Lacrimispora indolis DSM 755: one gene and its partners. The protein of the gene in region 2 interacts with the protein of the main gene of each other region in a pairwise test. Links are inferred from orthologs where the notes say so. Each region holds a gene or a part of one and is shown on either strand. Other genes may lie near its edges. The genes, in order: rplL, K401_RS0101360 and K401_RS0109810.

Evidence for each region.
Region 1: the proteins of K401_RS0101360 (region 2) and rplL interact in binary tests that used the Escherichia coli proteins (3 or more experiments, as listed by UniProt). The link is inferred for Lacrimispora indolis DSM 755 from one-to-one orthologs.
Region 3: the proteins of K401_RS0101360 (region 2) and K401_RS0109810 interact in binary tests that used the Escherichia coli proteins (3 or more experiments, as listed by UniProt). The link is inferred for Lacrimispora indolis DSM 755 from one-to-one orthologs.

What each region holds. Positions count from the first base shown.
Region 1 is NZ_AZUI01000001.1:1,245,470-1,254,830, reverse strand. The notes cover bases 4,477-7,241. They hold rplL (50S ribosomal protein L7/L12), read left to right. Parts: upstream 4,477-5,557; coding sequence 5,558-5,926; downstream 5,927-7,241. Other genes in these bases: K401_RS0105960 (polysaccharide deacetylase family protein), read left to right, coding at 6,931-7,241; K401_RS0105965 (cold-shock protein), read left to right, coding at 6,185-6,388; rplJ (50S ribosomal protein L10), read left to right, coding at 4,937-5,440; rplA (50S ribosomal protein L1), read left to right, coding at 4,477-4,693. In the rest of the region: K401_RS0106015 (carbohydrate ABC transporter permease), read left to right, coding at 1-781; K401_RS0106010 (enolase C-terminal domain-like protein), read left to right, coding at 816-2,030; rpmG (50S ribosomal protein L33), read left to right, coding at 2,322-2,471; preprotein translocase subunit SecE, read left to right, coding at 2,579-2,782; transcription termination/antitermination protein NusG, read left to right, coding at 2,806-3,321; rplK (50S ribosomal protein L11), read left to right, coding at 3,407-3,835; more of rplA, read left to right, coding at 3,998-4,476; more of K401_RS0105960, read left to right, coding at 7,242-7,650. UniProt on the Escherichia coli protein: The binding site for several of the GTPase factors involved in protein synthesis (IF-2, EF-Tu, EF-G and RF3). Is thus essential for accurate translation.
Region 2 is NZ_AZUI01000001.1:275,406-286,052, reverse strand. Bases 6,597-10,647 are described here. They hold K401_RS0101360 (DNA polymerase III subunit alpha), read left to right. Parts: upstream 6,597-6,964; coding sequence 6,965-10,447; downstream 10,448-10,647. Other genes in these bases: pfkA (6-phosphofructokinase), read left to right, coding at 10,513-10,647; K401_RS0101365 (HPr family phosphocarrier protein), read left to right, coding at 6,597-6,748. In the rest of the region: K401_RS0101400 (putative glycoside hydrolase), read left to right, coding at 1-210; K401_RS0101395 (DUF1653 domain-containing protein), read left to right, coding at 226-792; excinuclease ABC subunit UvrC, read left to right, coding at 802-2,673; hprK (HPr(Ser) kinase/phosphatase), read left to right, coding at 2,737-3,669; murB (UDP-N-acetylmuramate dehydrogenase), read left to right, coding at 3,678-4,589; RNase adapter RapZ, read left to right, coding at 4,609-5,490; DNA-binding protein WhiA, read left to right, coding at 5,493-6,461; more of K401_RS0101365, read left to right, coding at 6,491-6,596. UniProt on the Escherichia coli protein: DNA polymerase III is a complex, multichain enzyme responsible for most of the replicative synthesis in bacteria. This DNA polymerase also exhibits 3' to 5' exonuclease activity. The alpha chain is the DNA polymerase catalytic subunit.
Region 3 is NZ_AZUI01000001.1:2,059,217-2,068,811, forward strand. What follows is about bases 4,525-7,523. They hold K401_RS0109810 (pyridoxal phosphate-dependent aminotransferase), read right to left. Parts: upstream 6,614-7,523; coding sequence 5,435-6,613; downstream 4,525-5,434. Other genes in these bases: K401_RS31800 (hypothetical protein), read left to right, coding at 4,525-4,731; K401_RS0109815 (FAD-binding oxidoreductase), read right to left, coding at 6,597-7,523. In the rest of the region: K401_RS0109780 (3-isopropylmalate dehydratase large subunit), read left to right, coding at 1-508; K401_RS0109785 (LeuD/DmdB family oxidoreductase small subunit), read left to right, coding at 512-1,009; K401_RS0109790 (LeuD/DmdB family oxidoreductase small subunit), read left to right, coding at 1,028-1,531; K401_RS0109795 (AbrB family transcriptional regulator), read left to right, coding at 1,531-2,547; K401_RS34195 (hypothetical protein), read left to right, coding at 2,711-2,836; K401_RS0109800 (MATE family efflux transporter), read left to right, coding at 2,916-4,283; K401_RS31795 (hypothetical protein), read left to right, coding at 4,273-4,506; more of K401_RS31800, read left to right, coding at 4,519-4,524; more of K401_RS0109815, read right to left, coding at 7,524-8,000; K401_RS0109820 (MetQ/NlpA family ABC transporter substrate-binding protein), read right to left, coding at 8,022-8,954; K401_RS0109825 (L-lactate dehydrogenase), read right to left, coding at 9,024-9,595. UniProt on the Escherichia coli protein: Shows aminotransferase activity with methionine and histidine as substrates, and to a lesser extent also with phenylalanine.

The DNA of each region.
Region 1 (9,361 bases), 970 kb from region 2 along the record:
CATGGCTTCTTTTATCGTGGTCCCGGTTTTGTGGATGATATCCACTGCCTTTAAAACAGAACCGCAGACGTATTATCCTCAGCCTAAATGGCTCCCAAACCCGTTTTCCCTGGATTCTTTCCGGAAATTTTTCAGTACTTATAATTTTGGGCGCATGACCTTAAACAGTCTGGTAGTCTGCCTTTCTGCCATGGTGATCTGTGTGGCCTGTGCCTGCCTGGCCGGATACGGGGTGACCAGATTCCGGTTTAAAGGAAGAAAACAGCTGATGAGTTTTCTGCTCATTACCCAGATGTTTCCGGGAGTCATGCTGGTGGTGCCGTTTTATGCAGTACTCTCTAAGTATCATCTTGTCAACTCCCTGCTTGGCCTGGTCATTGTATATGCAGCCACAAATATCGCCTTCAGCACCTGGATGATCGTATCTTATTTTAAGACCATTCCCCTGGAGCTTGACGAGGCGGCGCGGGTGGATGGAGCTTCCAGCTTCCGCATCTTCTGGAATATTATCCTTCCCCTGATCGTTCCCGGAATAGCAGCGGTAGCCATGTTCGTGCTGTTTAACGGCTGGAATGAATATATGTTTTCTTCTGTCCTGGTATCCAAGGACGAATTAAAAACGCTCACTGTTGGGATCATTTCCTTAAATTCCCAATATCAGATTAAGTGGAATGACTTAATGGCAGCATCCAGCATATCCAGTCTTCCTTTGGTAATTCTTTTTGTAAGCTTCCAGAAGTATTTTATTGCTGGAATGACCGGAGGAGCTGTAAAGAGCTGATTTGCAGAGAATATGACTTATGGAGGTAATAAAAATGGATCATATAAAAATCCATGACATCAAAGTGTTTGTAACGGCCCCAAGAAACATCAATCTGGTTGTGGTGAAGGTAGAAACAACGGAGCCGGAATTATACGGCTATGGCTGCGCTACATTTACATGGAGGCACAAGGCGGTTGTGACTGCCATTGAAGAATACTTACGCCCAATGCTCAAAGGGAAGCCTGTGGATGACATTGAAGGAATCTGGCAGTCGATGGCGGGAAGTTCTTACTGGAGGAACGGACCGGTCTTAAATAACGCCATATCCGGTGTTGACGAGGCATTGTGGGACATCAAGGGAAAAAGGGCAGGAATGCCGCTTTACAGCCTGCTTGGCGGAAAATGCCGGGAAGGGATCGCTGTCTACAGGCATGCGGATGGAAGCTCCATAGAAGAGGTGGAAGAATGCATCCACGGGTATATGGACGAGGGGTACCGCTATATCAGATGCCATATGGGTACCTATGGCGGAAACTTCGACGGAAAGATACAGAGGATCGTAAAGCCCCACAATGCACCGGAGGGAGCGTATTTCCATCCGAGAATGTACATGCAAAGTGTATATAAGCTGTTTGACCGTGTCCGCAGGGACATTGGCTGGGAAGTGGAGCTGATGCATGATGTCCACGAGCGCTTAAGCTTTGCAGAGACTCTGGAGTTTGCCCGGGAAATGGAACAGTACAAGCTGTTTTTTCTGGAGGATTCTCTTGCGCCGGAGCATGTGGAATTTTTTAAGATTCTGCGGCACCATACTATCCTGCCTCTGGCCATGGGAGAACTGTTTACCAATCCCAATGAATGGAAGGCCATTGTACAAAACCAGTGGATCGATTATATGAGAGTCCATTTAAGCGACATCGGAGGGTTGACCCCTGCCAGGAAGCTGGCGCATTTTTGTGAGGCTTATGGAGTGAAGACCGCCTGGCATGGGCCAAATGACTTATCTCCTATTGGAATGGCGGTGCAGATGCACCTGGATTTAAACAGCCATAATTTCGGCATACAGGAATTTTCCGGCTTCAGTAAAGAGGAGCAGGAGATATTTCCGGGCTGTCCTGCAATCAGGGAAGGATATGCCTATGTAAACGATAAACCGGGAATCGGAGTCTGTTTTGATGAAAAAGCGGCAGAAAAATATCCTGCAGTGGATATGGATCACGGCTGGCTGTTCTCACGGCTTCCCGATGGAACGCCCGTAAGGCCATAACAAAAAAATACAGAATACATATAATAATGGAAGCATTTCCGGCCGGAGCAGGTCAAAAAATCCCTTATATCCTCCCGGCCGGACTTGCATTTTATCTGCTTTCATGATATAATGGCGAAATACCGTAAATACCATAGTTTTTCATAAAAAAAGATTGACGAATCCTGGCCTGTGTGTTATAGTAATTGGGCGAATGGAAGAGCTTAGGTCTTTTTTTTATGCTCAAAATTGCTTGCAGCAGAGAAAAGGACTTAAAACACAACAATGAAAATTTAAGTGGAGGTGGAAGTCGTGCGCACAAAAATCACACTGGCATGTACTGAATGCAAACAGCGTAATTACAACATGACCAAGGATAAGAAGACTCATCCGGACAGAATGGAAACAAAGAAGTATTGCAGATTCTGTAAGAGCCATACGATGCACAAGGAAACAAAGTAATCAGTTGTAAAGGACGTGAAGGTTGAAAGAAAGACGTCTTCCAACCTTGAATTTGTGAAGCGACTGGATATGCAAGCATATCCGCTTACTTCATTAGGAGGCAAATTATGGGAGATACAGTGAACAACGAGAGTGCTCAGAAGAAGAACTTTTTTAAGGGTCTGAAAACTGAGTTTGCGAAAATTGTTTGGCCTGACAAAGAAACCGTAACGAAGCAGACGATCGCTGTTATGTCATCAGCGATTGCTTTAGGATTGATTATTGCGATTATTGATCTGATCATCAAGTTTGGTCTCAGTTTTGTCTTATAATTCGTAAGGGTTAAGGTGAGTTTATGTCAGAAGCTAATTGGTATGTAGTCCATACCTATTCAGGTTATGAGAACAAAGTAAAAGTTGACATTGAGAAAACAATCGAAAACAGAAACTTGCAGGATCAGATTCTGGAAGTATCGGTTCCGTTAGAATCCGTCATTGAACTGAAAAATGGCGTTGAGAAGAAGGCCGATAAAAAGATGTTTCCCGGCTACGTACTGATTCACATGGTCATGAATGACGACACATGGTATGTGGTACGTAACACCCGTGGAGTGACAGGCTTTGTAGGTCCTGGATCAAAACCAGTTCCTCTGACAGAAGAAGAGATGGAGAAACTTGGGTTCAAGAACGAAGAGATCATCGTTGGCTTTGAAGAGGGAGATACCGTTGTGGTAACTTCCGGTGCATGGAAGGATACCGTTGGTGCTATCAAGTCCATCAACGAAGGTAAGAAAACCATCACCATGAGCGTTGAGATGTTCGGCCGGGAGACTCCGGTGGAATTAAATTTCAGCGAAGTGAAAAAGATGTAACAAGTAAAAGCGGCTTATACCGGTGTATAGGCTCGTGGGAGGGAAATCCCCGACAATACCACATTTATTTAGGAGGTGCCTAATTATGGCAAAGAAAGTAACGGGATATATCAAATTGCAGATTCCAGCAGGAAAGGCTACACCAGCTCCTCCTGTAGGTCCGGCACTTGGACAGCATGGTGTAAACATCGTACAGTTTACAAAGGAATTTAACGCAAGAACAGCTGACCAGGGAGATTTAATCATTCCAGTTGTTATCACTGTTTACGCTGACAGAAGCTTTAGCTTCATAACCAAGACTCCGCCGGCTGCTGTATTACTTAAGAAGGCCTGCAAGATCAAATCCGGATCTGCAGTTCCGAACAAGACAAAGGTTGCTACAATTACTAAGGCTGAATTACAGAAAATCGCTGAGCTGAAGATGCCAGACTTAAATGCAGCATCCGTTGAATCAGCTATGAGCATGATTGCCGGTACCGCAAGAAGTATGGGTATCACAGTTGTAGAGGCATAATTTTCTTAAAGAAAGCAGGCGGAAGCGCTGCCTAAATTTAGAAAATCAGCGGTTCGGTGAGCCGGCAGGCGAATCGGACTTCCTTAATAATATTGCAGTTGATGTAGTTTTAAGAACGTGGGAGGGAAAATCCCCGACAATACCACTAGGAGGTTATTTAGAATGAAAAGAGGAAAAAGATACGCAGAGGCAGCTAAAACAGTAGATCGTTCTGTTCTCTACGATGCACCAGCAGCAATCTCTTTAGTTAAGCAGAATGCAAGTGCTAAATTTGATGAAACCATTGAAGCTCATATCAGAACCGGTTGTGACGGACGTCACGCTGACCAGCAGATCCGTGGTGCGGTTGTACTTCCCCACGGTACAGGTAAGACTGTTCGTATTTTAGTTTTCGCTAAAGGCCCGAAGGCTGATGAAGCACAGGCTGCAGGCGCAGATTATGTTGGAGCTGAGGAACTGATTCCGAAGATCCAGAACGAAGGCTGGCTGGATTTTGATGTAGTTGTTGCTACACCAGATATGATGGGTGTTGTTGGACGTCTGGGACGTGTCCTGGGACCAAAGGGCTTAATGCCAAACCCAAAAGCTGGTACTGTTACTATGGATGTAACAAAAGCAATCAACGATATCAAAGCTGGTAAGGTTGAGTACAGACTTGATAAGACAAATATTATCCACGTGCCAGTTGGAAAAGCTTCTTTCGCAGAAGAACAGTTAGCGGACAACTTCCAGACGCTTGTTGATGCAATCATCAAAGCAAGACCAAGTACAGTTAAGGGTGCTTACTTAAAGAGTGTTACACTGGCTTCCACCATGGGACCTGGTGTAAAGCTGAACGTAGCAAAGTTAATGAACTAATTTTGTTTTGTGATTGACATTGATTATAAATAATGTTATAATATTTCAGTATTAACTGCCGAAGACAGCAGGTGCCGTGAGGCATAAGGTGTAAACGCCTGCCGAGGAATGTACAAGAATCATTTTATGTAAATGAATTGTAGACCTCTCTGTCCATCCGGCGGAGAGGTTTTTCTTTGCGGTTTATACGAGCGGGCTTCCCAGGCAACCGGGAGGTTCAGACTAAACAGGAGGTAAACCATAATGGCAAAAGTTGAATTAAAACAGCCAGTTGTAAGCGAGATCAAGGAATTACTCGACGGCGCTGAGTCAGCGGTAGTTGTAGATTACCGTGGTATCACAGTTGCTCAGGATACAGCGCTTCGTAAGAAATTAAGAGAGGCCGGTGTTTCCTACAAGGTATATAAGAATACCATGATCCGTTTTGCAGCTCAGGGTACCGCATTTGAAGCTCTGGATCCAAATCTGGAGGGACCTACAGCAATCGCTGTATCCAAGACAGATGCAACAGCTCCGGCAAGAATCCTGGCTGAATTTGCTAAGACAGCTCCGGCTCTGGAAATCAAGGGCGGCGTTGTAGAAGGCACTTACTATGATGCAAAGGGTATGGAGAAGATCTCCAGCATTCCTTCCAGAGAGATCCTTCTTGGAAAGTTGCTTGGAAGCATGCAGTCTCCTATCACAAACATTGCCCGCGTTCTCAAGCAGATTGCAGATGCTCAGGGCGGAGAAGCGGCAGAGGCATAATTTTCTTAATAAAAGCAGGCAAAGACCCGCTTGAGATTAGAAAATCAGCCGTTCGAGGAGCCAAAGGTGATTCGAACTTTCTAAAAATAAACATATTAAATACGGAGGTATATTATCATGGCAAAGTTAACAACAGCTGAATTTATCGAAGCTATCAAAGAATTATCTGTATTAGAATTAAACGAATTAGTAAAGGCATGTGAGGAAGAATTCGGTGTATCCGCAGCAGCAGGCGTAGTAGTTGCAGCAGGTCCTGCAGCAGTAGAAGAAGAGAAGACAGAATTCGACGTTGAATTAACCGAAGTTGGTCCAAACAAGGTTAAGGTTATCAAGGTTGTTCGTGAAGCTACCGGCTTAGGCTTAAAGGAAGCTAAAGACGTAGTTGACGGTGCTCCAAAGGTAGTAAAGGCTGGCGCTTCCAAGGAAGAGGCTGAGCAGATCAAGGCTTCCTTAGAGGCTGAAGGCGCAAAAGTTACTTTAAAGTAATTATACTTTTGGGTTGTTTTGGACAGGATTTGTACCTCTTAAAAAGGGACAGGATCCTGTCCTTTCTTTGTGTAAGATAACAGAATAGTCTTGACAATTTTGTAAATTTAGGTTAGAATGTAGGTGTATTATCGAATGGAGTTATGATTTCACATATTTTTGTAAGTCATTATTTTCGGATGATGATTTACAAAAATATGTGATTTTTTGTTTCAGGCGATATATCAAATATTTTTTATTTTATAGGAGGTACACGTTATGAACAACGGTACAGTAAAATGGTTTAATGGTGCTAAAGGATATGGTTTCATCGTAAATGACGCAACAGGCGAGGAAGTTTTCGTACATTTCTCCGGCATCGTTTCTGATGGTTACAAGACTCTTGAAGAAGGCCAGAAAGTAACCTATGATACAACAGAAGGAAACCGCGGTCTGCAGGCAGTTAACGTTTGCATGGCTTAATAAAAGCTTCGATTTATATGTAAGCTTTAAGGGCTGCTCTCATTTTAGAATGAGGGCAGTCCTTTTCTTTTCTACCTGGGAAAATATAATCTGCCCCGTTTTTTTATTTTGGAAGGTTATTTTAGGATCTTTTTAAAGGCTTGTTGTTTTGAATTTCTTAGGTGTTGAGAGGTGCTTTAAAACGCGTCTGTACGTGTCATATGTGTGGGAATAGAGTGAAGACAGGATGAAGGCAGGAGGCAGAGTACAGGTACGCTCGGGGAGGTGTGTGGTGGCTGGAAGATGGAGGGATAAATCCCTGTTATTTGATTTACGACAAGGTCTGGGCTGCGCTATAAGTCCGGGTTATTTATAAAAGGTCATGTTCTGTTGATATGGCGCAATAAGATTGTGTATAAAATTCTCTTTGGTATAGTGGATATGTCCTGATTCTAGGGGCATTTAAGGGAAAAGATAGAAAAAGACAGAAATGTTTTGGTTTTATTTTTCCGTAAATCTCCATAGATTGATTAATAATGGCAGAAAGCTGGACTAATGGGATTATGAAAATAAAATGGAAAGCAGCCTGTTTACTGGTTGTTTTTATACTGGATATCATTTTTGTGAAAGCAATGCATCAGTCGTACACGGATGCAAAGAATACCCTGTTTCTTCCTGCAGGAGCGGACGATGAAGCAGTTGATGAGGTCAGGAGGCAGTTTTCCGGAGATAAGCAGATAGCGCTGACCTTTGATGATGGCCCTCATTCTGTTTATACGCCGAGGCTTCTTGACGGGCTCCGCAAAAGGGGGGTCCATGCCACATTTTTTCTTCTTGGTGAAAATGTGGAAGGGAAAGAGGCCATCGTGAAGCAGATGGAAGAGGATGGACATCTAGTTGGAAACCATGGATATTCTCATGTTCAGATGAGCAAGGAGTCGGTAGGAACTGCCTGCCAGCAGATTGAACAGAATAACCAGCAGATAGAAGAGATTACCGGAGTGAGACCTCAGTATTTGCGTCCGCCTTATGGCTCATGGACGGAGGAATTGGAGTGTACCACCAATATGACGGTGGTGCTCTGGAACTTAGATCCTCTTGACTGGAAATCAAAGAATACCAAAAAGGTGGTACGATATATTGTAAAACATGTAGAGCCTGGAGACATCATCCTTCTCCACGATGTGTATCCGACTTCAGTGGAGGCAGCCCTGGAGGTGATCGATACTTTGACGAAGCAGGGATATACCTTTGTTACCGTTGATGAGCTGCTGGTGGATTAAGAGGAATAAGCTATAGAGTTCGTGGTTTGTGAAACCTTTGGGGTTGTATGATTTTTTGGAAGCTGAGCTAATTGAGGCTTTGAATATTAAGGGGGTCGGTTGGCCGGCGATTTTTTCATGAGGATTCTATATGCTTTTCAGAAAGTTTCGGGAAAGGGATAGAAGGTGGAATCATAAGAGTGGGTATTGCCAGGGTATTTTTTGCTTTTTAACTTTATGTTTGATTTGGGATGATTTGTATTTGCGGAATAAGTATATATTGTTGGTATCATATAGTTTATCTGAGCTTGCAAAGCAGGTGAGGATAAAAGGGTCGTACTTTGCCCTGCCCCCCTGATTATAAAAACATCTTTTTGATTTCATAATGTAGCTTATCCGAACATGAAAAGTAAGTAAGGATAAAAGGGGATCTCTTTGCACCCGTGCATTTGATTCTGAAAACCTCCTTTTTTCATAATATAACTATCCTAACTAGCAGAGTAAGTGAGAATAAATGGGGAGTTTTTTGCCCTGTGGATTCGATTCTGAAAACAAGAAGATGTTTTCAGAATATAGCTTTTACATATTCTTAATGAGCATGTTGATTTTCTGTGCAGTTTGTTGTATACTGTGCTTATAGGTCGAAAGCTCCCTGCGCGGCATACAGTTGTCGGTGCAATAAATAAGCAGTTTGGTTAAATTCTTTTACTGTTTGATGTGATGAATGGTTAGACGGTTCTTTGCATTGTGGGAAGTTTTTTTCTAAATAAGGTGTCCAATGGATAGATCCGGATTTATAAGGGAGGACTCGCATTAGCATGATTGGAGAACTGGAAGGTTATTTGTTCTTTCTGGTGGTTCATGAAAATCCTTATATTCTGTTGGGAAAAAGACCTGGCTAAATTCTTTTTCAATTTGTGTGGTATACAGTTGTATTTATTAAGCGCATTCTGCGGTAATCATTTGATCTTTCAGGTCGTCATCGACAAAAATTCCTTCTTAAAATATTGTTGGGTTTATGTGAGATTATACTTTATATGAGAGTGTAATGGCGTCATAGTTTATTTTTGATAATTCTATTTTTATTTTCTATGTCTTTACGAAATTAGTTCTGAAAGGAACAAATGCCTTGTTGCCATTGAAGAGTATTGGAAGGATTTTCCTATTTCTATATTTTCTCAATTTATTTTTAATATGTTATCTTTTGATTTGTATTTCTGATTTCTAATTCATATCTCCATATTCCATTTTTGCTTTACCTTTTTATCTGTGCATTAAGTGTCTTATGCTATAGCGTTTACAGGGTGATAATAAAAGATTTTATAAGAGTTTTCCTTAGTTTTTTGAGATAAGGTTAATAGTAGTTTAATGAGTTTCTGAACTTGTTAATTTAATATTAATATTATTATTATTTTTAGAAAGACATCTTTTTAATAATAAGAACCAGATGTTGAAAATAGAATTCCTATATCCCGTAGGGTATGATACTGATTGAAAAACATTGTGTTGTTGTGTTTTTTAAAAGGAACGTGTTTTCAAGTATCAATTTGAGTAAATCAGCTTTTTTATTGGAATTAAATTGCTGATATGTGAAAATGATTTGATATAACAATTAATTTATTTGGATATCTGGAATAATGTTGTAGCAGATTATTGTTTATATAACAAATATTGAAGTTTTGATTTATTAAAAAGGTATATACTTTAACATATTAAGAATACCTGTCATTCT
Region 2 (10,647 bases):
GAACCGTCTACTGAAGCTGCCGGCGAGACAAAGGAGTCACAGCCTGAGACCCGGTCCGAGACTCAGACAGAAGGAAAAGAAGAGAAAGCAAAAAAGAGTCTTGAGGAAAGCACAGCAGGTGAAGAGACACAGCCAGAGACGAAAGCTGCAAATAAAAAGAAAGCCAAGCCTGATGTAGTCATTGTGACCACAGGCGGCCAGGGAAATTAGGAAGTGAGGGAAGCCATGGACAGAACGCCCAGACCAGGAGATTTCTACCGGCATTTTAAGGACAAGATGTATCAGGTGATAGCTGTTGCGGTTCATTCGGAAACAGGAGAAGAAATGGTAGTATATCAGGCGCTGTACGGATCCTTTGGGATTTACGTACGCCCTCTGCCCATGTTCATCAGCGAGGTGGACAAGGAGAAGTATCCCGATGCAAAGCAGAAATACAGATTTGAAAAGGTGGATATGGGTTCTGCGGAGCGAAAGGAAAAGGACTGTACCCAGGAATCGGAAATAGAGGACAAGGAGCCCTCTGTGGACTGTGTCCAAAGCCAGGAAGGCGGGTCCTCTGATCCTTGTCTTCACGAAAACAAAAATCTTCTTGCATTTCTTGACGCTGGGACGTATCATGAGAAGTTGGAGGTTCTTGAGGAGCGGAAGGACCGTTTTTCCGCGGAAGAGCTTCTGGCCATCTGCGAGATTATGGAAATCGGAAGGCCGGATTCTGAACCTGAAGAGAAATATTATGCAGTGAAAAGGTATTTAGAACTGCAGTATAAATACGAGGGAGCAAGATTGAGGTGATTTGTTTCAGTGGACCACAGGTCGTTTAATATAGAAGAAGAATTAAAAAAACTGCCGTCCCAGCCTGGCGTGTATCTCATGCACGATAAGCGGGACGAAATTATCTATGTTGGAAAAGCCATCAGCTTAAAAAACAGGGTCAGGCAGTATTTTCAAAGCAGCAGAAATAAAACGGCGAAAATCGAACAAATGGTGTCGAGGATCGCCCGGTTTGAATACATTATAACAGACTCTGAGCTGGAAGCCCTTGTGCTGGAATGCAATCTCATTAAGGAGCACCGTCCCCGTTACAATACCATGCTAAAGGATGATAAGACCTATCCCTATATCAAGGTAACCGTGTACGAGGACTATCCCAGGATTTTGTTTTCCAGGGATATGAAAAAGGATAAAAGCAAGTATTTTGGGCCGTATACCAGTGCAGGAGCGGTAAAGGATACCATAGAACTGATTCATAAGCTTTACCAGATCAGGACCTGCAACCGGAACTTACCAAGGGACATCGGGAAGGAACGCCCCTGCTTAAATTACCATATCAAGCAGTGTTCCGCTCCGTGCCAGGATTATATCAGCAAGGAAGGATACTGGCAGTCCATTAATAAGGCTCTGGACTTTTTAGGCGGAAAATACGGACCAGTCATAAAAATGCTGGAAGAAAAGATGCAGTCCGCATCAGAGGAAATGGATTATGAAAAGGCAATTGAGTACCGGGATCTGTTAAACAGTGTCAGGCAGATTGCCCAGAAGCAGAAGATCACTGACAGCGGCACGGAAGACCGGGATATCATTGCCATGGCAAAGGATGAAAAGGATGCGGTGGTTTCCGTATTCTTTGTCAGGGAAGGCAGGCTCATCGGCCGGGAGCATTTCCACGTAAGCATAGCAACGGCAGAGGATAACAGCCAGATCCTGACCAGCTTTGTGAAACAGTTTTATGCAGGGACTCCTTTTATTCCAAAGGAACTGTGGGTACAGTCAGGACTTGAGGATGAAGGTGTCATAGGAGAGTGGCTTTCTGCAAAACGCGGGCAGAAGGTGAAGATCGTGGTTCCGCGGAAGGGCCAGAAAGAACGTCTGGTGGAGCTGGCGGAAAAAAATGCCGCGCTTGTCCTGTCCCAGGATAAGGAAAAGATCAAGCGGGAAGAGCTCCGCACCATCGGAGCAATGAATGAGGTGGGCGGCTGGCTTGGGCTTTCCGGCATTAAGCGGATCGAGGCCTTTGATATTTCCAACATCAGCGGCTTTGAGTCTGTGGGCTCCATGATCGTCTATGAAGACGGGAAGCCCAAGAGAAATGATTACAGGAAATTTAAGATCAAATGGGTCAAGGGAGCCAATGATTATGCTTCCATGAACGAGGTGCTTACAAGACGGTTTTCCCATGGCCTTCAGGAAGCGGAGAGCCTGAAAGAAAAGGGCGTGGATGAGGAGTTTGGAAGCTTCACCCGTTTCCCGGACTTAATCATGATGGATGGCGGACGGGGCCAGGTAAACATTGCCCTGGAGGTACTAAGGGCGCTGGATATTTCCATCCCTGTCTGCGGCATGGTAAAGGATGATAACCACCGGACCAGAGGGCTATACTATAATAACGTGGAAATTCCCATTGACAAACATTCTGAAGGCTTTAAACTGATTACCAGGGTCCAGGATGAGGCCCACCGGTTTGCCATTGAGTATCACAGAAGCTTAAGAAGCAAAGGACAGGTGAAATCCATTCTGGACGACATTCCCGGCATCGGCCCCAACAGGAGAAAGGCGCTGATGCGCCGGTTTAAAGGGCTGGAGGCAATCAAGGAAGCCACCTTGGAGGAGCTTTCCCAGACCCCAGGCATGAATGCCCTGGCAGCGAAGAGCGTTTATGAGTTCTTCCACATATAGCTTTTCAAAATACGAAATCTGTGTTAGTATGAAAAAAACAGATGGAAAAAAGGAGCGTACGCCATGCATGGAGTAGCCATAACAGATTTGATTAAGAAGATGAATTTCCGGAATATGACTCCGGAGATTGATGCGGAAAAAATTGTGCTCAGCCATCCGGATGTAAACCGTCCGGCTTTGCAGCTGGCCGGCTTTTATGATCATTTTGACAACGAACGGGTGCAGGTCATCGGTTATGTGGAACAGGAATATATCAATCAGATGAATCATGACAGAAAGCTTGAGATGTACGACAGGCTTTTGTCCAGCCAGATCCCATGTCTGGTATACAGCCGCAGCCAGGCTCCTGATGAGGATATACTGGCATTCTGCAACCATTACGGCGTGCCGTGTCTTGTGTCTGATAAGACCACTTCTGATCTTATGGCGGAGATCATCCGCTGGCTTAAGGTGAAGCTGGCGCCCTGTATCAGCATTCACGGGGTTTTGGTCGACGTATTCGGTGAAGGCGTGCTGATCATGGGAGAGAGCGGCATCGGAAAAAGCGAGGCGGCTCTGGAGCTTATTAAAAGAGGTCACCGTCTTGTGACCGATGATGTAGTGGAAATCCGCAAGGTAAGTGATGAGACGCTCATTGGAAGCGCTCCGGAAATTACCAGGCATTTTATTGAATTAAGAGGCATCGGCATCATTGATGTCAAAACTCTGTTCGGTGTGGAGAGCGTAAAGGATACTCAGGCCATTGATATGGTGATCAAGCTGGAAGACTGGGATAGAGATAAGGAATATGACAGGATGGGAATCGAGGACCAGTATACGGAATTCCTGGGGAACCGGGTGGTATGTCATTCCATTCCGGTACGGCCGGGACGTAATCTGGCCATTATTGTTGAATCTGCTGCAGTCAATTACAGACAAAAGAAGATGGGGTACAACGCGGCTCAGGAATTATACAACCGCGTCCAGGCAAACCTTTCAAGAAAACAGGATGATTGAGGTGTCTGATGACTGGATTTTATGAAAAACTTCTTGGTGCAGCCGATAAGGACCATATAAAAGTTGGGGAAGAGATGCGAAAGCATACCTCGTTCCGGGTGGGCGGCCCTGCCGCCTGCTTTGTAACTCCGGCGGATGAGAATGAGCTTGCTGCTGTTATTGTTCTCTGCCGAAGGGAAGAGGTGCCTTTTTTCATACTTGGCAATGGAAGCAATCTTTTAGTTGGGGATGAAGGCTTTGAAGGCGTGGTCATTTCCATGGATAGCTTTTCCGGGTGTCAGGTGGATAAGGAGACAGGGATCGTGAAGGCAGGAGCCGGAGCATCCTTAAAACGGATTGCGCTGGAAGCATATAAGGCTTCATTGACCGGCTTTGAATTTGCAGCCGGGATACCCGGCACCCTTGGGGGAGCTGTGGTGATGAATGCCGGAGCCTATGGTTCGGAGATGAAGGAGGTTTTAAAGTCTGTCAAAGTTTTGACAACCAGGGGAGAAGTACGGGAACTGCCTGTTTCTGAGCTTTCTCTGGGGTACCGGACCAGTTGTATTATACCAAAGCAGTATATTGTGCTGGAGGCTAAGATCCGCTTAAGAGATGGAGATGAGATTTCCATTAAGAACCGGATGGATGAGCTGGCGCGGAGAAGAAAAGAAAAACAGCCTTTGGAATATCCAAGCGCTGGAAGCACCTTTAAGAGGCCGGAAGGGCATTTTGCCGGCAAGCTTATAGAGGAGGCCGGATTAAGAGGGTTTTCTCTGGGCGGAGCCCAGATTTCGGAGAAGCACTGCGGATTTGTCATTAACAAGGAAAACGCTACTGCGGCTGACATCAGGAACCTGTGTGAAGAAGTGAAAAAAAGGGTGCTTAAGAATTCCGGCGTGGCCCTTGAGATGGAGGTAAAGACACTGGGGAAGTTTTAACGGTGCAAAGGAGAACAATGTGAGGCTAGTCATTGTAACAGGCATGTCAGGCGCGGGAAAGACCCAGGCGCTTAAAATGCTGGAGGACATGGGGTTTTACTGTGTGGATAATCTTCCCATTCCCCTGATTGAAACATTTGCGGAGCTGACCCTGAGCAATCATGCAGGGATCAGGAACGCGGCTTTAGGGATTGATATCCGCAGTGGGGAGGATTTGTCGGTTTTAAACAGGATTTTTGATGAATGGTCAAGAAAACGAATGCATTTTGAAATCCTATTCCTTGACGCAGGGGATGAGACGCTGATCAAACGCTATAAGGAAACCAGGAGGGCCCATCCCCTGGCGGCAGGAGGCAGGATCGACAGCGGGATCGAAAAGGAACGGGTAAAACTGGCGTTTTTAAAGGAAGAAGCGGATTATATCATAGATACCAGCCGTCTTCTTACAAAGGAGCTGAGGCAGGAACTGGAAAAAATATTTGTAAACCGGGAATCCTACCGGAACCTGTACATCACCATCCTTTCGTTTGGATTCAAATATGGAATTCCGTCGGATGCGGATCTGGTATTTGATGTAAGGTTTCTCCCAAATCCCTACTATTCAGAGGAACTGCGGCCTAAAACCGGAGAAGAAAAAGAAGTGCGGGACTATGTGATGCAGCATGGGACCGCTGCCCTGTTTTTAGACAAGCTTTATGATATGCTGGAATTTTTAATTCCCAACTATGTGCTGGAGGGAAAAAACCAGCTGGTGGTTGCCATCGGCTGTACAGGAGGCAAGCACCGGTCAGTTACCATTGCCAGGTCGGTTTATGACCGGTTTAAGTCCAGAGAAGCATTTGGGATAAAGATGGAACACCGGGACATCGACAAGGACAATACACGGAAAAGGATGGTCTAGATATGTCATTTTCTTCCAAATTAAAAGAAGAGCTTTCCAGACAAATCAGTCCGGCAAGGCATTGCCAGATCGCGGAGATGGCTGCGATCATCAGTCTTTGCGGAAAAATAATCATATCCGAAGACGACTGTTATACAATTAAAATAAATACGGAAAATGTGGCAGTTGCAAGAAAGTACTTTACATTATTGAAAAAAACATTTAATATAAGTACTGATGTGTCCATTAGAAGAAATGCCTATTTAAATAAAAACCGTACTTACACGGTGACCATCAGGGAGCATGAGGAGGCCATCCGGGTTTTGCACGCCACAAAGCTTCTTGATGAAAACGGAGAAATTGGGGAAAACTTAAATCCTGTAAGGAATGTGGTCATCCAGCAGTCCTGCTGCAGGAGAGCGTTCATCCGCGGCGCGTTTCTCTCTTCCGGGTCCTTAAGCGACCCTGAAAAATTTTACCATTTTGAAATCGTATGTGCCACAGAAGAAAAGGCAGAGCAGCTAAAATCTATTATCGGGACCTTTGACCTTGAAGCAAAAATTGTGAAGAGGAAGCGCTATTTTGTGGTTTATATAAAAGAAGGAAGCCAGATTGTGGATATCCTGAATGTGATGGAGGCGCCCGTGTCTTTGATGGAGCTTGAAAACATCAGGATTTTAAAGGATATGCGAAACAGTGTGAACCGGCAGGTCAACTGTGAAACTGCCAATATTAATAAAACGGTATCAGCTGCGGTAAAGCAGATAGAAGATATAAAATATATCAGAGATACAATCGGACTTGATAATCTTCCGGACAATCTAAGTGAAATTGCCAGGGAACGATTGGAAAGGCCGGAAGCAACATTAAAAGAGCTTGGAGAAGCTCTGGACCCTCCTGTAGGCAAATCAGGAGTGAACCACCGACTTAGAAAGCTTTGCGACCTGGCAGGGCGACTGCGCGGGACAGGCGTGAGCAGCGGAATGGAATAGATCTGTTCATAGGAATGAGGAGGATAATTATGGTAAGAAAAACAGTCACCGTTGAACTTGCATCAGGTTTAGAGGCAAGACCAGTTGCTATGCTGGTTCAGGTTGCCAGCCAGTATGAAAGCAACATTTATGTTGAGATCGAATCCAAGAGAGTAAATGCCAAGAGTATCATGGGTATGATGACTCTGGGACTTGCAGCGGGAGAGCAGATTACGATCACTGCGGATGGTACGGATGAAGAGCAGGCGATTGCCGAGATCGAAAAATACTTAAGCAATCATGAATGATATGTGAAAATACTGTGTTTTCGAGGCGGAGACTACCATTGGCGACAATGGAGGCTCCGCCTCTTGTACGTGGGTTACGGTTCTGCCATGCAGGAACAATACCATAACGTACGAGACAAAGAAATTTGGGACAAAAGGTTTTCCAGCATGTTCCTTTATGATATACTATATACTGCGGACTAAGGTACACACAGGTAAAAAAGAAGGGAAAATCAAATGGCATTTACACATTTACACGTCCATACGGAATACAGCCTGTTGGACGGCTCCTGTAAGATAAAAGAACTTGTGTCCAGGGCAAAGGAGCTTGGAATGGACAGCATGGCCATCACGGATCATGGCGTGATGTACGGCGTCATTGATTTTTACAGGGCGGCCAGAGAGGCGGGAATAAAACCCATCATCGGGTGTGAGGTATATGTGACTTCCGGATCCAGGTTTGACAGGGAAACCGTGGGCGGCGAGGACCGGTACTATCATCTGGTCTTATTGGCTGAGAATAACCAGGGATACCAGAACCTGATGAAGATCGTCTCAAAGGGCTTTGTGGATGGATTTTATTATAAACCAAGAGTTGATTATGAAGTTTTAAAAGAATACAGTGAAGGGATCATTGCATTAAGTGCCTGTCTGGCAGGAGAGGTACAGAGGCTGGTCAGCCGCGGCCAGTATGAAAAGGGCGTGGAAACCGCTCTCCGCTATCAGGAGATATTCGGGAAGGGGAATTTCTTCTTAGAGCTTCAGGATCATGGGATACCGGCGCAGAATACGGTGAATCAGGGCCTTCTGCGGATGAGCCATGAAACAGGGATCGATCTGGTGGCGACCAATGATATTCACTATACCTATGCAGAGGATGCCACTCCCCACGACATCCTGCTGTGCATCCAGACCGGAAAAAAGGTGGCTGATGAAAACCGCATGCGCTATGAAGGCGGCCAGTATTACTGCAAATCCGAAGAGGAGATGCGGAAGCTTTTCTCCTACGCAGGAGAAGCCATTGACAACACCTACAAGATCGCAGAGCGGTGCAATGTGGAAATCGAGTTCGGCGTGACCAAGCTGCCCAAATACGATGTGCCGGAAGGATATGATTCCTGGTCGTATTTGAATAAGCTTTGCCTGGATGGCTTTGAGCGCCATTATCCCCAGGCTGAGGTCACATTAAAAGAAAGGCTTGACTATGAGCTGGATGTCATTCACACCATGGGATATGTGGACTATTTCCTGATCGTATGGGATTTCATCCACTATGCCAGATCCAGGGACATCATCGTGGGGCCGGGACGAGGTTCTGCGGCAGGAAGTATTGTATCCTACTGCCTGGGGATCACCAACATCGATCCCATCCGCTACAACCTGCTGTTTGAGCGGTTCTTAAATCCGGAACGTATTTCCATGCCTGATATTGATGTGGATTTCTGCTTTGAACGACGGCAGGAGGTCATTGACTATGTGGTCGAAAAATACGGGAAGGACCAGGTGGTTCAGATCGTGACCTTTGGTACTCTGGCCGCCAAGGGTGTGGTCAGGGATGTGGGAAGGGTGCTTGACATGCCCTATGCCCGGTGCGACGCCATAGCAAAGATGATACCCGGAGATCTTGGCATGACCCTTGAAAAGGCTTTAAGGCAAAGCCCTGACTTAAGAAATGCATACGAAGGGGATCCGGAGGTCAAATACCTCATTGATATGTCCATGCGTCTGGAAGGACTGCCGAGACATACCTCCATGCATGCCGCCGGAGTTGTTATCAGCCAGACCTCAGTAGATGAATATGTTCCCCTTTCCAAAGCAGCTGACGGAACCATTACCACACAGTTTACCATGACGACCCTGGAAGAACTGGGGCTTTTAAAAATGGATTTCCTGGGACTGCGCACCCTGACGGTCATCCAGAATGCGGTGAAAGCCATTGAGAAAAACAGGAACTTGATCCTGGATATAGACCGGATCGATTATAATGATAAGGCGGTTTTAAATTCCATAGGAACCGGAAGGGATGATGGGGTGTTCCAGCTGGAAAGTTCCGGCATGAAGAGCTTTATGAAGGAGCTGAAGCCGGAAAGCCTGGAAGATATTATCGCCGGGATTTCCCTTTACCGCCCAGGCCCCATGGACTTTATCCCCAAATATTTAAAAGGGAAGAATGACCGGAATTCCATTACCTATGAATGCACCCAGCTGGAACCTATCCTGGATCCGACCTATGGCTGTATCGTGTACCAGGAGCAGGTAATGCAGATCGTAAGGGACCTGGCCGGATATACCATGGGCCGCAGCGACCTGGTGCGCAGAGCCATGTCAAAAAAGAAAACCTCTGTCATGGAAAAGGAGAGGCAGAACTTTGTTTATGGAAATCCGGAGGAGGAAGTGACAGGGTGCATCCCCAATGGAATCGATGAAAAAACGGCAAACCACATCTATGATGAGATGATTGATTTTGCTAAATACGCCTTTAACAAGTCCCATGCAGCAGCCTATGCGGTGGTGTCTTATCAGACCGCTTTTTTGAAATATTATTATCCCCAGGAATTCATGGCGGCCCTCCTCACCTCTGTTATGGACAATGTATCCAAGGTATCGGAATACATTCTAAGCTGCAGGCAGATGGGGATATCCATCCTTCCGCCGGATATCAATGAAGGAGAAAGCGGATTTTCCGTTTCCGGAAGATCAATACGCTATGGTCTGTCTGCCATTAAGAGCGTGGGAAAATCCGTGGTTGAGCTTATTGTGGCGGAGCGGGAGCAAAACGGTCTGTATCACGATATGGAAGATTTTATAGACCGGATGAGCAATAAGGAGGTCAACAAAAGAACTCTGGAAAATTTCATAAAATCAGGAGCATTGGATACCCTTCCTGGTACAAGAAAGCAGAAACTTCTGACCGCGCCGGATCTTTTGGAACAGAGAAGCAAGGAACGGAAGAATACCATGGAAGGCCAGATGACCTTGTTTGATATTGCAGGGGAAGAAGAAAAGACTCATTTTCAGGTGACCTTTCCCGATGTAGGGGAATTTTTAAAGGAAGACCTTCTTGCATTTGAAAAGGAGACCCTTGGCATCTATTTAAGCGGCCATCCCATGGAAGCCTTCGAATCCACCTGGAGAAATAATATCACCGCAACCACAATAGATTTTGTTGTGGATGAGGAAACGGGAAAAGCCGGTGTGGCTGACGGTGCTTATGTGACCATTGGAGGCATGATTACCGGAAAAACTGTAAAAACTACCAGAAATAATAAGATGATGGCATTTATCACCTTGGAAGACCTGGCAGGGGCAGTGGAAGTGATCGTGTTCCCAAAGGATTATGAGAGCAAGAGAGACCTTTTTGTGGAGGACTCCAAGGTATTCATACAGGGAAGAGTATCGGTAGGAGAAGACCCGGTGGGAAAGCTGATCTGTGAGCGGGTGACCCCATTCTCAGCCCTGCCAAAGGAGCTGTGGCTGAAATTTTCTGATAAGGAAACCTATATGGCCGTGGAAAGAGAAATTTTAGATGATTTAAAAGAATCGGAAGGTGATGATTCCGTCATCATTTATCTGGAAAAAGAGCGGGCCAGAAAGGTCTTGCCGGCTAACCGGAATGTAAATGCGGCGGGAAGACTCATCGATGCACTGGTAAAAAAACTTGGTGAAAAAAATGTCAGGCTCGTAGAAAAAAAACTTGAAAAGATTGGTAAAATGAATTAGAATACAACGTGTATGCAATGAGAAACTTACAAAAACAGATATCCGTGAATCAGGAGGAAGCTACTATGGCAAAACAAGTGAAAACCATCGGCGTATTAACCAGCGGCGGCGATGCACCAGGTATGAATGCTGCGATCCGTGCTATTGTCAGGACTGCAATCCATAAGGGATTGGAAGTAAAGGGGATCATGAGGGGATAC
Region 3 (9,595 bases), 1.8 Mb from region 2 along the record:
CTGTGAGTATGAGAAAGTGATGAGCTTTGACATCAGCAGTCTGGAACCCCAGGTTGCAGCATCTCCCACCCTTGGAAATGTAAAGCCAGCCGGTGGCTTTGCCGGAAAACCGGTTCAGTGGGCAGAGCTGGGCGGCCACGGCGGTGGTCGTATAGAAGATTTCAGACAGGCGGCAGAGATTTTAAAGGGACGTAAACTGGCTTCCGGCGTAAAATTCAATGCTGTTCCAAGCAGCAGGGAGACTTTCCAGCAATGTCTGGAAGAAGGTATCGTGGAAATCTTCCATCAGGCAGGGGCTTCCTGGTTCCCGGCCAGTACCGGATCCAACCAGGCTATCAATATGGGAGCTTTGTCAAAGAATGAGGCTATGATTTCCACCCATGCCCGCAACTTCCCGGGAAGAAACGGCAGTCCTGAGGCAATCATGTATCTGAGCTCTGCATACACTGTGGCGGCATCTGCTGTAAAAGGCTGTGTGGCAGATCCCAGAGAGTTTTTGGAGGGTTGAGAAATGGAGAGAGAAGGACGATGCTGGAAATTCGGTGACAATATTCCCACAGACCAGATTGTGAAAGCAGACAGAGTCCTGCTCAGCCTTGACGAGATGGCCAAACATGTGTTGGAAAACTTAAATCCTGATTTTCCTAAAAACGTAAAAAAGGGTGATATCCTGGTGGCAGGGAAGCATTTTGGACAGTCCTCAGGCCGCGCCGTAGCACCAAAGGCGATCAAAGCCACAGGCGTGGGCGCAGTGATTGTAGAGTATGCATCACGGCTGTTTTACAGGAACAGTTTTGAGATAGGACTTCCCCTTCTGGAATGTGTGGGAATTACCCAGGGAGTCAGTGACGGAGATATCATTTCTGTCAATATGGAAAACGGTCTGATTGTCAACAAAACCACAGGAAAGGAATTTCATGCCAGACCCATTGATCCGTTCCTGATGGAAATGCTGGATGCCGGAGGTCTGATAGCTTTCGGACCAAAGATTGATGAATATCAAATATAATGATTTGGTGGTGATATAGTGAGTGAGATAAAAGGAAGAGTGTGGAAATTTGGTGACAATATTCCCACAGATCAGATAGTAAGAGTGGATCGAGCCTTGGGTGATATGGCGGAGATGGCCAAACACGTTTTGGAAAACTATAATCCGGAATTCCCGAAGAAGGTTCAGAAAGGGGATATTCTTGTAGCTGGAAAGCATTTTGGCCAGTCCTCAGGCAGGGCCGTGGCACCAAAGGCGATCAAGGCTACCGGCGTGGGTGCCGTGGTGGTAGAGTATGCTTCCAGGTTATTTTACAGAAATGCTTTTGAAGTAGGACTACCCCTTGTAGAATGTCCGGGAATTACAGATCATGTATCAGAAGGGGATTGTCTGTCCGTGGACATGGCAACAGGAAAGGTGAAAAATGAGACCACCGGTGATGTGTTGCAGGCACAGCCGGTAGATTCTTTCCTGATGGAGATGTTAGATGCCGGCGGTCTCATTGCCTTTGGTCCCAGAATTGATGAGTGGAAGGCTGACTGATGGAGTTCGCTGTTGGTTTTATATTATTCTGGTGTGTAAGTTATCTGGGATATCTGGGAGGCAGACACTTAAAAGTGTCTGCCCCTGCTATTTTAGGCCCTGTTGCCTGTTTTATGATCCTGACCCTTCTCGGGATTCGCCTTCCGGTTCCTTCATTCCAGAAACCACTTTTATCGGTGATCACAGGAGTGTTTCTGGGGCTGCGGATGAACCACAGTTTAAAAGGCGTGTACAGGCAGCTGCTAGTGTATGTTACTGGGCTTATTTTGTTATCCCTGGCGGGCATCTGGGTTCTGACAACTATGGGAATTGACAGGGAGACAGCCTTTTTTGCAGCTATGCCCGGCGGTATGGCTGAAATTACCCTGATGTCCCTCAATTATCATTCCGACCCCTTTGTGACCGTATTGCTTCAATCCTCCAGAATGCTGATCTCCATGACATTTTTCTCCTCTTTGGCTGCAAAATACAGGAGGTGCCCGGAGGAGAGAACAGATAACATGAGGTCAGTAAGCGGAAAAAAGATCTCCTTGCTTCTGTGGGGCATTCTAATTCTGATTTCCCTGGCGGCTGCTAAGCTCTTAGATCTATTTCACATGCCGGCGGCTAATATTCTGGGCTCTATGCTGGTGGTGGGAGCGGCTGTAAGGAAAGCGAACCTGGAATGTAAAATAAACAGGAAATTACAGACTATGGTGCAGATTGGGATTGGTGGCTTGACAGGGGTTTCCATATCCAGGGAGAGTATGATGGAATTTCCCCACTATGTGTTACCTGTCATTTTGCTGAGTCTGCTTGTGGTGGGCTTTGGACTTTTGATGGCATATCTCCTGATGAAGCTGACGGGTTGGGATAAGCTTACCTGTATTTTAAGCTGCTGCCCGGCAGGACTTTCTCCTACAATCATGGTGGCCATGGAATATGGGGCGGATACAGATATTGTAACGATCTTTCAGGTGATTCGAATGGTGACAGTGCTTCTCATGACTCCAGTGATGATCAGGTTTTTGGTATAGGTTAGCGAACATGAAGGGTATGCGGAAGTGCGCAGGTAAGCCATGTGCTGAGTGCCAGGCTGAGTAGCCGCCCAATGGATCGCTTTCGCCGGAATTAGCTCAGGGACAGTGGTTATTAGACAGTGGAGAATGGAAATATCTGCGGAATGATAATACATATGCCATATCTTGCTGGGTAAAGAATCCAGCAGATGGCAAGTGGTATCACTTTGATGGAAATGGCTATATGAATAAGGGGTGGTTCCAGGATATGGATGGAAAATGGTATTACGATTATGGATTCAGCTGAGCCACTTGCAAACCGATTATAAGAGGCTTATAATTAATTACAAAATATACTAAAAAGATATCGGGATGAGGTAAATTCGTTGAATGATTTTACAAAGGGCAGTATAACCAAACAGATTATATCATTTTCAATTCCCATGTTGATTGGCAATGTCTTTCAGCAGCTATACAGTATGGTTGACGCGATGGTGGTCGGCCGTTATGTTGGCAGCAACGCACTGGCGGCGGTCGGTGTGGCGATGAGTATTCTGCAATTTCTTGTATCTGTGTTGATTGGCTTAACGACAGGTGCTTCGGTTCTGATTTCCCAGTATTATGGTGCCAGGAAGTATGATAAAATGAAACGGATGGTGTCTACCAGCGTTGTGTTTCTGGGGGTGTTCTCTGTTGTGGTGGCAGTGGCCGGAATTTTGTTTTCACCGCATCTACTGCGTTGGCTGGATGCTACGCCGGAAATTATGGATGATGCAGTATTGTATCTGCGCTTTTTGATGGGCGGTATGCTGTTTCCTGTTTTTTATAATATGTACACAGCTTATCTGCGGGCCTTGGGAGATTCGCGCAGTCCGCTGCTGATTCTGATTTTATGTACCATTATCAATACTGTATTGGATCTTGTTTTTGTTATGCAGTTTCATATGGGTGTTTTGGGTGCGGCAGTGGCTACCCTGATTGCTCAGGCGGTCTCAGCAGTTTTATGCTATTTATATACTTTGCACAAGGTGCCGTTATTACATGTTACCAGCCTTACCTTTGATCCGAAGCTGTTTACTGAAATCTTAAAATATGGAACCCCTGCAGCGATTCAGCTTTCAGTGGTAAGTCTTGCTAACTTGACAATTACCAAGTTGATCAACTCGTTTGGAGCCGCAGTGATGGCAGGCATTACAGCTGCTGCGAAGATTGATCAACTTGCGATTATGCCGGTGAGCAATGTCAGCATGGCCCTCTCCACCTTTGTGGCCCAGAATATGGGGGCGGGCCAGGAAGACCGGGCGAGAAAAGGTCTGCGGTTTGCTATTGTTATGATGGTAGTGCTGGCGATATTTATTTCCGTTGTGCTCATATCATTGGGGCCATGGCTGATTTCTATGTTCTTAAACCGGAAGGATATAAACGCTGGTATCATTGCAGAGGTAGGGCTGAATTATTTAAATATCATGGTAATCTTTTATTTCTTATTTGCGTTTTTGTTTGCTTTCAACGGTTTCTTCCGCGGTGTCGGCGATTCTGTTATGGCCATGGTATTTCCGGTGGCGAGTTTATTTGTCCGTGCGGTATTGGCGCATCTGCTGGTATTATTCGCAGGTATGGGTCCGGAAGCCTTAGCCTGGTCAATACCGGTCGGCTGGGCGCTTTCTTCTCTGGCTGCCTGGATATATTATTACAAACGGCTGTGGGGCGGTAAGATGTTGGTCCAGGCCGGCAACATTGAAAATGGCAATTGAATTTATAAAAGTTAAGGAAAATTTGGAAAGAGATGAGTCGTTAGAATGGTATCGTAATATTGATTTGTTTATGAGTTCTGGATTTACAAAGATATACTCTTTGATTGTTAGAGATTTTGTAATATATGATAGTAGGGTTGGGGCTGCTTTATGTTATTTGGTAAGAAAATTTTGTCAAGAAAGTGGGTTGGATATGACTCCAGAAGAATTAAAATTTTCTTAGGGAGTTTTAAGAATGAATACTAAATCAAAAATAGGTGAAAATCCAAGAAATCCAAACAAAGGAATATACAAATTTTCAATAATTACAAATCATTATAATTCACATTTAGAAAATAATATTAGAGCAAATTGGTTAGTAAAAGAGTTATATAGGAAAGATGTAGAATCATTTGGAAAACTTGATATAAAAGATGGGTTAAGAGCTATAAGGCAGCTTTGTTTATGATTGGTTATAAAATAAGAACTGAATAATATTTAATAATTTAAGCTCCACAGTTAGAAATTCGTTATTTCCTCTTATATTACATAGGATTAGGCAATTTAGCAGCTCCAATTGGTGAGGTCCTTATAAAAACGATTATTGAAATATATACGTCTAGTACACAAATTTAGGAAAGTGCATTTAAAGGAAATGTAGGATAGAATATACAAGCGTTCTTTGCAAAGTCTATGCAAATTAAAAATATTAAGACATAAAATAAAGGATTTATAAGCCTGAATCGAATCCAAAACAATGAAAGAGCATAAAAAATTACTCTAAAAACCTGGTAATGGAACTCTTAATCTATTTGTCCGGGGTTCGAGCCCCCGAAGGCGCATCAAAAGTTCCGGTTTTGCAGACAGAGAGCTGCGGGGTTGGGGCTTTTATTTTGTCTGGATTTATGGATTTTTGCCAATAGAATCAGCTGAGTATTCGGTGACTGTATTCCCATAGAAATTTATAAGAAAACGCGGCCAGGCAGTGAAACAGGCTGCTGACAACAAAAAGGCTGTATACTCCTTCTACGGGAGCATACAGCCTTTTGCTGTTACACTGCACAGAGCCCTGCTAAAGCGGTGTCTTATGTGATACAACAGTTCATATTTATTTGATTTTCACCCTTATTCCCAGCTGTTTTACAGCTTTCCTCCATATCACCCCATTACTGTTATAAGTCTGCCTGTCTCACAGGTATCTTTTCCCTGATCAATGAGAGCCTGTTCAAGGCTTCTATTAAGGTTTCGTCCCGCTTTGCAAAGTGGAAGCGGATCAGGTGATTGACCGGCTCCTTAAAGAAGCTGGAACCGGGTACGGCGCCTACGCCCACGTCTTTTGCCAGTACCTCGCAGAACTCCAAATCACTTTTAAAATGAAATTCAGAAATATCCATCATAACGTAATAAGCCCCTTCCGGCACCGTATGGACCAGTCCCAGGTCATCAAGGCCTTTTAAGAACAGCTCCCGCTTCCCGGTATACTTTTCAAGAAGAGAATCGTAGTAATCCTGACCGAATTTAAGCCCGGGAATGACCGCTTCCTGTAAGGGAGCCGCAGCGCCTACAGTCAAAAAGTCATGGACCTTTCTCGCCACATCTACGATCTCCGGCGGCGCGATGATATAGCCCAAACGCCAGCCTGTGATGGAATATGTCTTTGATAAGGAGCTGCAGGAAATGGTCCTCTCCCACATTCCCGGCAGGGAAGCGAAATAAACGTGCTTATGAGGCGCGTAGACGATGTGCTCATAAACCTCGTCCGTGATGACGTACACATCATATTTTTGGGCAAGCCCGGCGATATAAGTCAGTTCTTCCAGGGTAAAAACCTTGCCGCAGGGATTGGACGGATTGCAGAGGATCAGGGCCTTGGGCTGCTGCTGAAAGGCAGCCTCCAGCTCTTGCGGATCAAAGTTGAATAAAGGAGGGTGAAGGGGCACGTAAATGGGCTCCGCCCCCGAAAGAATGGCATCCGCCCCATAATTTTCATAAAACGGCGAAAATACAACGACCTTATCTCCCGGATTTGCCACGGTCATCATGGCGGCCATCATGGCTTCCGTGCTGCCGCATGTAACGACGATTTCTTTTGCCGGATCGATATCACGGCCCATTGGCTCTGACTGCTTGGCGGCCAGCGCCTGCCGGAAATTCTCCGCTCCCCAGGTGATGGAATACTGATGGAAGTCACCATAGGCAACCTCACAAAGCCGGTCCAGAATCTCCTTTGGCGGTTCAAAATCAGGGAAGCCCTGGGACAAATTAACAGCCCCGTACTGGTTGCTGATCCTGGTCATGCGACGTATGACGGAGTCTGTAAAGCTTGCCGTCCGGTCAGATAATTTCTGCATTGCTCTCTCCTTCTGTGATATAGGATTTTCGGTTGTTCAAGATGTGGAGAGGGTCTAAGGCATCCTTGATCCGGTTCATGACCAAAAGGTTCTCTCCTGCTGTTTCCGTAAGAAAATAGGGACGTTTGCTGATCCCGATGCCGTGCTCGCCGGAGGTCAGCCCTCCCAGCTCGTAAGCCTTTTTGTAGATCTTTTCCATGTTCTTCTTAAGTTCCTTTTGCCACCTTTCTTCGTCCCGGTTTCCCCGTACCACGCATAGGTGGACATTGCCATCTCCGGCGTGGCCGAAGCTGACCATCTGCATGGACGTATCCCGTTCCAGCTCATTGATGTATTGAATGAAAATATGGCTTTTATCGATAGGCACCACGATGTCAACCGGTTCCTGTTCGGACACAGCTTCCACAGCATTCACAAGAGCTCCGCGTACCTTCCAGATTCCTGCCGCTAAATCCGGGTCTGTCAGGACCACATAGTCAAGGGCGCCGTGTTCTGTCACAAGGCGTTTTACTTGCTCTATCGAGGAATCCACCTCCGCCTTCCTGCCGTCAAAGGTCAGAAGAATATAGGAGCCTGCATCCGGCCTTGGATAACGGAACTCCATGAATTCCTCTCCCAGGGAAATGACCTTTCTCTCTACAAATTCCACTGCCGTTGGGTTCACGTTGGCCCTTAAGATGGACAGGACATTTTCCATGCCGATTCTTAAATCAGGAAATGGGACAAGCACGCTGACGGAGGTTTCCGGCTTCGGAATCACCTTTAAGATGCATTTGGTGATGACGGCCAGAGTTCCTTCAGAACCAATGATTAAGTTCTTAAGGGAAAGGCCGCTGGCGTCCTTGACGTTTTTGCTGCCCACCTGTAAAATGGTGCCGTCTGCCAGGACGATTTCCAGGCCTCTGACGTAATCTCTGGTCACTCCGTATTTTACCGCCCTCATCCCTCCTGCATTGGTGCTGATGTTTCCGCCCAGGGAGGAGGCCTTTTCACCCGGATCCGGGGGATAGAAAAATCCTTCCCTTTCCACAAATGCCTGAAAATCCTGAAGCAGAACCCCAGGCTCTGCTGTTGCAGTAAAGGTGTCCTTATCCAGTTCCAGGATGCGGTTCAGCCTGGAGAGGTCCAGAATAATTCCCCCTTCCACCGGAACGGTGGAGCCCACCAGATTGGTCCCCGCACCTCTGGGAGTCACGGGAATCCGGTTTTCGTGGGCGTATCGGAGAATTTTGCTGACCTCTCCGGCGGAGGCCGGAAATACCAGTGCTTCTGCATTTCCGGTCAGCCGTCCTAACGTGTCGCTTAAGAAACGGGGCTCTATGTGTTCGAACACCAGCCGTTTTGGGTCCTGAATGATGGAACACAGGGCATTTTTATCTATGTTCATAACTGCCTCCGGTAAAATATCTTATTTGCTCAGTAAATCCTCGTCCCAGCCCTGCTTGATGAAATAGCCGCCGTAGGTATCGTTGAATATCTTCTCTGTTTCCGGTGACTGGAATGCTTCCACGACCTTCCGGTATAACTCCGCCTTTTCCGGATCACTTAAATCGTCAGTGCGGGCCGCCACCAGGTTCCAGTATTTTTCTTCTCCAAGGCTGGTGTCAGCGAATATGGCTTCTTCTGTCTTTAAGCCGAAATCCAGGGCATAATTTCCGTTGATGATGGCCGCTGTCACATCCGCCAGAGCAGAAGGAATGGTGTTGGCAGCCAGCTCTTCTATTTTAATCTGAACATTGTAGGTCTCAATGTCGTCGGTGGTAGGATTAAAGCCTGCATCCGCCTTGATCTTGATTAAGCCTGCCGCCTCAAGCACCTTTAATGCACGGCCGCCGTTGGTCACGTCGTTTGGAATGGCTACGGTGTCTCCGTCTTTGATTTCCTCAACGGAAGTGACCTTTTTGGAATAGAGGTTTAACGGAATAATAAAGGTGTTGCCTATGTTCTGGATTTTATAGCTGTAGCTTTGAATTTCATTGTCCAGATAAATGCGGTGCTGGAATGCATTTAAATTGATTTCCCCGTTGGCAAGAGCGTTGTTGGGGGTCACATAGTCGGAGAACTGAACAATGTCCAGGTTGATGCCTTCTGACTTTAATGCTTCTTTTGCGGGAGCCCATAAGTCTTCATAAATGCTTCCCACCACGCCCAGCGTTATGGTAACCGGGTCTCCGGTCTTTTCGGCGGCAGTGTTCTCCGGGGCCTGGGAAGTGCTTTCTGCAGACTTGGTGCTTTCCGTGGCCTGGGTGCTGCTGCCGCTTGATGATGCGCCGCAGGCGGTAAGGGATAAGACCAGGGCCGAAGCGGATAATAAAATTGCGGTAAGTTTTCTGTTTTTCATAATTGTTTCCTCCGTTTTGAAATTTTGATTATTTTAAATGATTGGTTGCTTTGAATCATTGACTCCATATTAAAGCGTCAGCGCCAGCTGGAAATTCTCCTTCATAGTCTGGCAGGACTTCTGAAACAGCGCTGCTTCTGCCTCTGTCAGCCGCAATTCCACTACCTGGGACACTCCGTGCCGGTTTAGTACTGCAGGAACACTGGCATAAACATCTGTCTGGCCGTACTGTCCTGTCAGCATAGTGGAAACGGGAAGGATCCGATCCTCATCTCCGAATACCGCCCGGACCACTTCGGCAATGGCGGCTCCTATTCCAAACTCTGTGGAGCCTTTTCCGGCCAATATATGCCAGCCGCCGGCCTTTCCTTCTGCCGCAATGGCTTCCAAATTCAATTTTCCGTATGTGTCCGGCTGTTCCTCCATAAGCTGGAACAGAGGCTTTCCGGCCACAGTTACCGATGACCAGGGAACCATCTGGCTTTCCCCGTGCTCTCCTAAGGCGTAGGCCTGAATGGATTTCTGGTCAATGCCGATGGCCTGGGAAATGGCCCTCCGCAGCCTGGCGCTGTCTAGGGTAGTGCTTGTAGAAAATATTTTCTGGACCGGATAGTCCAGTACGTGCTGAATATAATGGGTGA